DNA from 2 places in the Micromonospora sp. NPDC051296 genome. Region 1 is predicted to be linked to the other one. Evidence: riboswitches for the same ligand, from Rfam matches in the RefSeq annotation. Region 1 holds a riboswitch; the other holds the start of a gene.
The links. Region 1 has a riboswitch for S-adenosylmethionine ahead of AB0M52_RS06235 (ABC transporter substrate-binding protein). Riboswitches for the same ligand answer to the same signal wherever they lie in the genome.

Region 1 (3,847 bases):
GCGCTCGGCTTCGCCGACTACGACACCCGTACACTGCTGCACTCCCTGCTGGGCTGCTTCTTCTTCGGGGCGTTCGCCACCAAGATGCTGACCCTGCCGAAACGCGGCCTCGCCGGCTGGGTGCTGCCGGTGATCGGTGGGGTCGTCTTCGTCGCGTTGATCGGTGTCTTCCTGACCTCGTCGGTCTGGTACTTCACCACCTTCGGCATCCAGCTCTGACCAGGAAAGGCAAGGCACTACAGATGAACCACGAGCAGGCCGGCTGCTGCCGGTCGCGACGGGCCCTGCTGGCCGGCACCGGCGCGGCAGGGGTGGCCGCGCTGACCGGCTGTGCGACGTACGGCCAACCGGCGGCGGCGCCACCGCCCCCGGCCGCCCCGGCCACCAGCGCCGACCCCTCCGTATCCGGCGCACCGGACGCCGGGGGCCCGCCGGCGCTGGCCACGCTGGCCGACATCCCGGTCGGTGGCGGACAGATCTTCGCCGAGGCGGGCGTGGTGGTAACACAGCCCACGGCGGGAACCATCAAGGCGTACTCCGCGACCTGCACCCACCAGGGCTGCACGGTCACCTCGGTCGCCGACGGCACCATCGTCTGCGCCTGCCACAACAGCGTGTTCGACATCGCCGACGGCTCGGTGCGCAGCGGACCGGCCGGGGCCCCGCTGGCGGCCGCCAACGTCACCGTGGACGGGGACGCCATCCGGCTCGCCTAGGGCATGTCGGCACCATGACGCGGCCCATCCAGGCCCGGGCCGCGCGGGGCCGTCCGGGGTGGCGTAGCGACGCCGGACGGCCCCTGCCCCACCCGGGGGCGGGCAGGGCAGGGGTCCCGGAGTCCGACGGCCAGGAGGCGGTGCAGCTGAGGCTGGCCGGCGTACCCGATCCGTTGCCGGTCAGCCCGAAGGTGGTGCTGGCGCCGGCGGCGAGTCGAATGACGGCCCTGCCCGGCAGGCTGTGGGAGCGCTTCCATCGACACCCTATGCGGTCCCGCCCATCGACGGAAGACGTGTCAGACGGCCAGGGCCGCCGGCTGCGGCTTGACGGCACGGCGGCGCCGCGGATTAAGCACCCGGCCAGCGGCCATTCCAGTCAGCGGCGGATCAGCGCGAAGACGCCCCAGCCCATGTGCTCACGCTGGTACCGCACGTAGCGCAACGGGTCCTCGGTCAACTCCTGCCGGAGCTCGCCGGCGAGCGGGTCATCAGGGTTCGCGTCCAGCCAGCGGCGCAGGTTGAGCCAGTGCGCCGCCGCATAGCGGTCCCAGCTGTCCTGGTCGGCCAGCACCATCTCCACCAGGTCCCACCCCTGGTCGCCGAAGAGGCGGACCAGGCCGGGCAGGTCCTGGAAGTCCTCCCGGTTTGCGGCCTGGCTGCCCTCGACGGTCGCCTGGTCCGGCGGGTCGATCCGCCAGTAGGGTTCACCGACCAGCGCGATCCCGCCCGGGCGCAGCCCCCGGGCCAGGATCTCCAGGGTGCCGGCGACACCCTCGCCGATCAAGGTGGCACCGACGCAGGCCGCCACGTCGACCGGCTTCTCGGGTACGTACGCCGCCGCGTCGCCGTGCACGAACCGGACCTGCTCGGCAACGCCCAGCTCGGCCGCCCGTTCGCGGGCGGCGGCGGTGAACGCGGTGCTGATGTCGACGCCGGTGCCGACCACCCCGTGGTCGCGGGCCCAGGTGCAGAGCAGCTCGCCCTTGCCGCTGCACAAGTCGACGATCGAGGTGCCCGGCGGGAGCTTCAGCACCCGGCCCAGGGTGGCCAGCTTGCCGGCGTCGAACGGGTTGAGGATGCGAAGATCACCCTCGCGGATGACGAAACTGCGGGGCAGGTCCATGGTCGAGGGACGCTAGCTGCCCGCGCCGAAACCGCCAACCGGTTTTCCGGGGTGCGCTCGCCCGGCCTCAGCCGCCGTTGACCGGCCGGAACTGCCGGACGGAGTGCCGGGCCCGTGCCGCGGGGTGCACCGGGTCTACCGGATGACGTACGCCGACGGCGTGTGGCGGCAGTGGCGCGACGCGCCCGGGTTCGGCCAGCGTTTCGTCGGCACCCTCGCCGCCGACGGCGACCGCATCGACGGCCGTTGGGAGATCTCCCGGGACGGCACCAGGTGGGACCTCGACTTCGAGCTGACCTACCGGCGTGACCCGGGCACCTCGCCCGGCTGAGAGCACGGCTCGCCGGGCCTGGGGACAACCTCGCCGCCGCCACGGCCCCGCGTGAGGGTTGTCATAACGGGTGGACGCCGCCCCGTCACCGGCTGCTAGCCTCGGCGGCAGGTCATGAGCGCCAGCGTCAAGCCCCGGCTCGCTGGCCGGCAACCCTCGTCCGCGCAGGGGTGCCCCGGGTGAAGACCAGGCATCGGAGCAACCTCCGGTGCAAGCGTGGCCTGGTTCCCAGGTCATCACGACCTAGAGGGAGAACCATGTCGTTCCGCAGTCGACCCGTTCCCGTCGTGGCCTGCCCGGGCCTGACCCGGCGCCGGCACGTCGACATGATGCGGGTCTGCAGCGCCGCGTGTAGCTGACCGCGCCGCCGCTTCCGGTCACCGATCCGACCCGGCCCGGCTGACCGACACGCCTTCTTCCTGACCGATCCATCCCAGCGGTCCGCCCTGCGGCGGACCGTCGGTGCGGCACGCCCGTGCCCGCCGCCGCTCAACCAGGAGACACCTGTGCGATTCCTTCCTGCCCTGACCCGAGCCGCCGCCATCGGCGTCGTCGCCGTCCTCGGTGCCACCGCCCTCACCGCCTGCGGCTCGGGCTCCGCCGGCAGCACCGACAACCCGTACAACCTGCTCCAGCCCGGGGTGCTGCGGGCCGGCACGCTCAGCGACGCGCCGCCGAACGTCTACCTCAAGGACGGCAAGTTCACCGGGTTCGACAACGATCTGCTGGTCGCCGCTGCCGACAAGATCGGGCTGAAGGTGGAGTTCGTCGGCACCGACTTCTCCGCTCTGCTCGCCCAGGTGGGCAACCGCAAGTTCGACATCGGCAGCTCGTCGATCACCATCACCGAGGCGCGGAAGAAGACCGTCGACTTCGGCAACGGGTACGACTTCGGCTACTTCGGCCTCGACGTGCCCGCCGGCTCGTCGCTGAGCAGCTTCGACGAGCTGCCCGGCAAGCGGGTGGTGGTCGTGCAGGGCACCGTCCAGGACGACTACGCCACCGGCAAGGGCCTCGACCCGGTACGGGTGCCCGACTACAACGGTGCGCTCAACCAGCTCAAGGCCGGCACCGCGGATGCCTGGATCGCTCCCGCCGAGATCGGCGAGAAGTCCGCCGCGGACAGCGGCGGCAAGATCACGGTGGCGGCGAAGCTGCTCAGCCCGGCCCCGACTGCGTACGCCTTCGCCAAGGGCAACGACGCGCTGCGTGAGGCGCTGGACAAGGCCCTGGACGAGGTGATCGCCGACGGCACCTGGACCCGGCTGCAGGAGCAGTACTACCCGGGCCGCCCGATCCCGGCCGACTTCACCCCGGGCAGCGGCAACCAGGTGGCGCCGTCGGCGTCGGCCGCTTCCTGAGTAGGACGACGAGCGAGCAGGGCGGAGGTTGACCGTGGATCCGTTGCGCACCCTGTGGGAGACGTTCTTCGACTGGGAGTCCATGCGCGAGGCGCTACCCGACATGCTCACCGTCGGGTTGCCGAACACGCTGATCCTGGCGGTCACCGCCGCCCTGCTCGGCTCGGCGCTGGGCATCCTGCTGGCCGTGGCGGGCATCTCGCGTACCCGCTGGTTGCGCTGGCCGGCCCGGGTCTACACCGACGTGTTCCGCGGCCTGCCGGCGGCGGCGACGATCCTGCTGATCGGAGTCGGCCTGGCCCCGCTGGGCATGCAG
Region 2 (3,847 bases), on a different contig from region 1:
TCGTGCCGGGCAGGTAGGTCGGGCTCATCGCGGTCACCCGTTTGCGTCCCAGCTCGCGCAGCAGGCCGAGGACGTGCTCGTGCAGCGCGCGGCCCACGCCCCGCCGGCGGTACGCCGGGTGCACGACCAGGTCGGCCGAGGCGTTCTCGGTGTTGTCCAGCTGCGGCAGGTCGAGCACGAGGTGGCCGGCGGGCTCGCCGTCGAGCCGGGCCAGCAGGTTCACCGGTGCGTTGCCCGGCATCGGATGGCGGACCATCGCCGTGAACCGTCGCCGGCAGAACGGCGGGAAGTCGGGCGCGTCCACGGCCTCGGACGCCGCACCGACCTGGTACGCCTGCTCGATCGCCGACTCGTCGGCGGGCCCGAAGGTCGTGATGGTGATGGTCATGCTCGCAGCGTGCGCCACGACAAACGAACGGGCCAGCGAATTTTCCGCTGGCCCGTTCGGACGTTGGTCGGGAGGGTCGATCGCACAACGCCTCCGGCGTTGGGTCGTAAAGACTGAGAGTCTACGGCGAAACGCCCTCCCGCACGGAGCATCTTGCGCCGTCCGGTTCCTGCCGTCAAGTCCCCGACGGCGTGTTTTCCGCACTCACTGCGAAAAGCCGGTTACCCGGCGGATCCGCCCGATCCCCCACTCGGGCGATCCACCACCCCACCATCGCACCGCCGAGCACCGGCCGAACGACGGCCTCAGCCGAGCAGGCCGGCGTCGCGGGCGGCGCGCAGCGACGGCTTGATCCGGTGGGTCGGGCCCACCTGGCCGGCGACGGCGTCGAGCGTCTTGAGCCCCTCGCCGGTGTTGAACACCACGGTCTCGGCGGCCGGGTCCAGCCGGCCGGACTCGACCAGCTTGCGCAGGACCGCCACGGTCACCCCGCCGGCGGTCTCCGCGAAAATCCCGGTGGTACGCGCCAGCAGCCGCACGCCGGCGCGGATCTCGTCGTCGTCGACGTACTCCATCCAGCCGCCGGTGCGGCGTACCGCTTCGAGGGCGTACAGGCCGGCCGCCGGGTCACCGATGTTGAGCGACTTCGCAATCCCGGTGGGCTTGACCGGGGTGATGATGTCGCTGCCCGCGTGCAGCGCGGTGGCGATCGGGTTGCAGCCGGCCGACTGCGCCCCGAAAACCCTCCAGCCGCCGGCCGGCGCGTCGACCAGCCCGATCTCCACCAACTCGGTGAACGCCTTGTCAATCTTGGTGAGCAGCTCGCCGGAGGCCATCGGAATGACCACCTGGGCCGGGATCCGCCAGCCGAGCTGCTCGGCGACCTCGTAGCCGAGCGTCTTCGAGCCCTCCGCGTAGTACGGCCGGACGTTCACATTGACGAACGCCGTGTCCTCGAACTCGTCGGTCTCCACCAGCTCGCCGCAGAGCCGGTTCACATCGTCATACGAGCCGTCGATCGCGACCAGGTCGCCGCCGTAGACCGCAGTGGTCACGACCTTGCCCTGCTCCAGGTCACTGGGGATGAAGACCACCGACGGCGCGCCCACCCGGGCCGCGTGCGCGGCGACCGAGTTGGCCAGGTTGCCGGTGGAGGCGCAGGCGTACCGGGTGAAGCCCAACGCCCGGGCCGCACTCAGCGCCACCGACACCACCCGGTCCTTGAACGAGTGGGTGGGGTTGGCGCTGTCGTCCTTGACCCACAGCGGGGCGGTGATGCCCAGCTCGGCGGCGAGCCGGTCGGCGGCTACCAGGGGGGTGAATCCCGGATCCAGGGTGACCCGGGTGGCCGGGTCCTGGCCGGCGGGCAGCAGGCTGGCATACCGCCAGAGGTTGCGGGGGCCGGCCTCGATCTGCTCCCGGGTGACGGTGGCCAGGGCGGCGGGGTCGTAGTCGACCTCCAGCGGACCGAAACACTCGTAACAGGCGTGCTGGGCGGCGAGTGGGTAGCGGGCCGAACAGGCGCGGCAGACCAGTGCGCGGGCGGGGCTGGCGGTGGTGTCAATGCCGGAAGGGGCGAGCGTCGACGACATGTCGAGGTCCTCTCATCTTTCCCCGCATCGCACCCTGCGGCGGGGACGGAATTGGCACCTGCCCCGCCGGGCGCTCAACGATGAGCGCGGGGGGTGGTTGCCGGGGCGTCGTCGGGCCGTATCCCTCAGCCCCTCTGGATGAGGTATGCAGTTGTGCCGTCGAGTCTAGGCAATCCCGCCCCGCTCGTCTCCCGTCGATCTCAGCCTGTGAGCGATCCCTCAAGTGACCCGGGTAGCGCTGCGCTGGCGTGCGTGACGCGCGGGGCCACGCCGACGCCGCGGCCAGTGCGATGATGCCCGGGGAGATCACCTCGGGCTTCGACAAGCCGCCCCGGCCGCTGGTCCTGGCCGACCGGATCGGGGTCAGCGCCTGGCGGAAACGGGTGCCGACGACGCCCACGCCGACGCCCGGGACGCCGTCCACCTCCGCGGTCCCGCTGCTCTGAGCCGACCCGGCCGGCGGCCGGCGTCAGCTGGTGATGTCCTTGCGGGTGAAGCGCCAGAAGGCCAGCCCCCAGAAGAGGGTGGCGTAGCAGATCGCCGAGACGGCACCCCGGACGAGGTCGTCGGTCTGTACCGGCGTGGAGAGCAACCCGAGCCAGGCCGTGCTGTAGTGGGTCGGCAGGAACGACCGGATCGCGCCGAGCGCGGTGATCTGGTCCAGGATGCTGGACAGGATCCACAGCAGCACCGCGCCGCCGACCGCGCCGAGCGCCGCGTCCGTGATCACCGAGAGCAGGAACGCCAGGCCGGCGACCACCAGCAGGACGACCGCCAGGTAGCCGAGCACCATGAGCAGGCGCAGCAGCCCCTCGGCCGGCTCCAGCTGCGCGGCGACCGTGCTGCGCAGCGGCGACCAGCCGTATCTCAGGGTCCCGATCAGCAGCGCCGTGCCGGCGAGCAGCACCAGGGCCAAGGCCGAGTACGTGAGCGCGACCAGCAGCTTCACCGCGAGCAACCGGGCCCGGGGCACCGGCACCGCCAGCAGGTAACGCAGGCTGCCCCAGCTCGCCTCGCTGGCCACCGTGTCGCCGCAGAACAGCGCCACCACCACGACCAGCAGGAACGACGCCGAGACGAAGATCGTGAACAGGGTGAAGTTCAACCCACCCGAGGTGGCGAACGAGACGAGGCTGCCGAACTCACCCCGTCCGTTGTCGTCGTCGCCCGATTCGAACTGGAACGCGATCAGGATGATCAGCGGCAGCAGCACCATGAAGCCGAGCGCCAACTGGGTACGCCGCCGCGACGCCTGCCGGCGGAACTCCGCGACGAACGGCAGCGTCTTCGACGGCCGATAGCCGGCCGCCGCTCCGGACGCTGCCACGCCGGCCGCACTCCGCGTCGGCTCGACAGTCGATCCCGCCATCACCGGTCCCCGCTTCCCCGAGAGTTCTCGCCCACCAGGGCGAGGAAGGCGTCCTCCAGGCGGCGCCGGGGCACCACCCGGTCCACTCCGATCCCGGCCCGCACCAGCTCGGCGACGACCTCGCTGCGGGCGGTGCCGTTGGTGTCGACCACCAGGTTCCCGTCGGAGTCGTCCAGCACCCGGACACCGCCGAGACCGTCCAACACGGTCCGGGCCGCCGCCGGGTCGGTCACCTCGAACAGCACGCTGGGCGACTCGCCGACGATGTCCTCGACCGGCCCGGAGGCGACGATCCGCCCCTTGTTGACCACCACCGCGTGGGTGCAGGTCTGCTCCACCTCGGCGAGCAGGTGGCTGGAGACCAGCACCGCCCGGCCGCCGGTGGCGTACCGCTGGAGCACCCGGCGCATCTCGGCGATCTGCGGCGGGTCCAGCCCGTCGGTCGGTTCGTCGAGCACCAGCAGCTCCGGCAGGCCGAGCATGGCCTGGGCGATGGCC

Region 2: another riboswitch for S-adenosylmethionine. It lies ahead of thrC (threonine synthase); the one in region 1 lies ahead of AB0M52_RS06235 (ABC transporter substrate-binding protein).

The regions. Positions count from the first base shown of each region.
Region 1 is NZ_JBFBAO010000034.1:16,037-19,883, reverse strand. It holds gene AB0M52_RS06255 (DUF6529 family protein) at 1-219, shown strand, start outside; gene AB0M52_RS06250 (Rieske (2Fe-2S) protein) at 243-716, shown strand; gene AB0M52_RS06245 (class I SAM-dependent methyltransferase) at 1,093-1,839, opposite strand; gene AB0M52_RS06240 (hypothetical protein) at 1,982-2,170, shown strand; SAM riboswitch class IV at 2,281-2,393, shown strand; gene AB0M52_RS06235 (ABC transporter substrate-binding protein) at 2,677-3,531, shown strand; gene AB0M52_RS06230 (amino acid ABC transporter permease) at 3,566-3,847, shown strand, end outside.
Region 2 is NZ_JBFBAO010000086.1:8,825-12,671, reverse strand. It holds gene AB0M52_RS12285 (GNAT family N-acetyltransferase) at 1-388, opposite strand, end outside; gene thrC (threonine synthase) at 694-1,980, opposite strand; SAM riboswitch class I at 1,990-2,125, opposite strand; gene AB0M52_RS12275 (hypothetical protein) at 2,229-2,426, shown strand; gene AB0M52_RS12270 (ABC transporter permease subunit) at 2,450-3,349, opposite strand; gene AB0M52_RS12265 (alpha/beta fold hydrolase) at 3,349-3,847, opposite strand, start outside.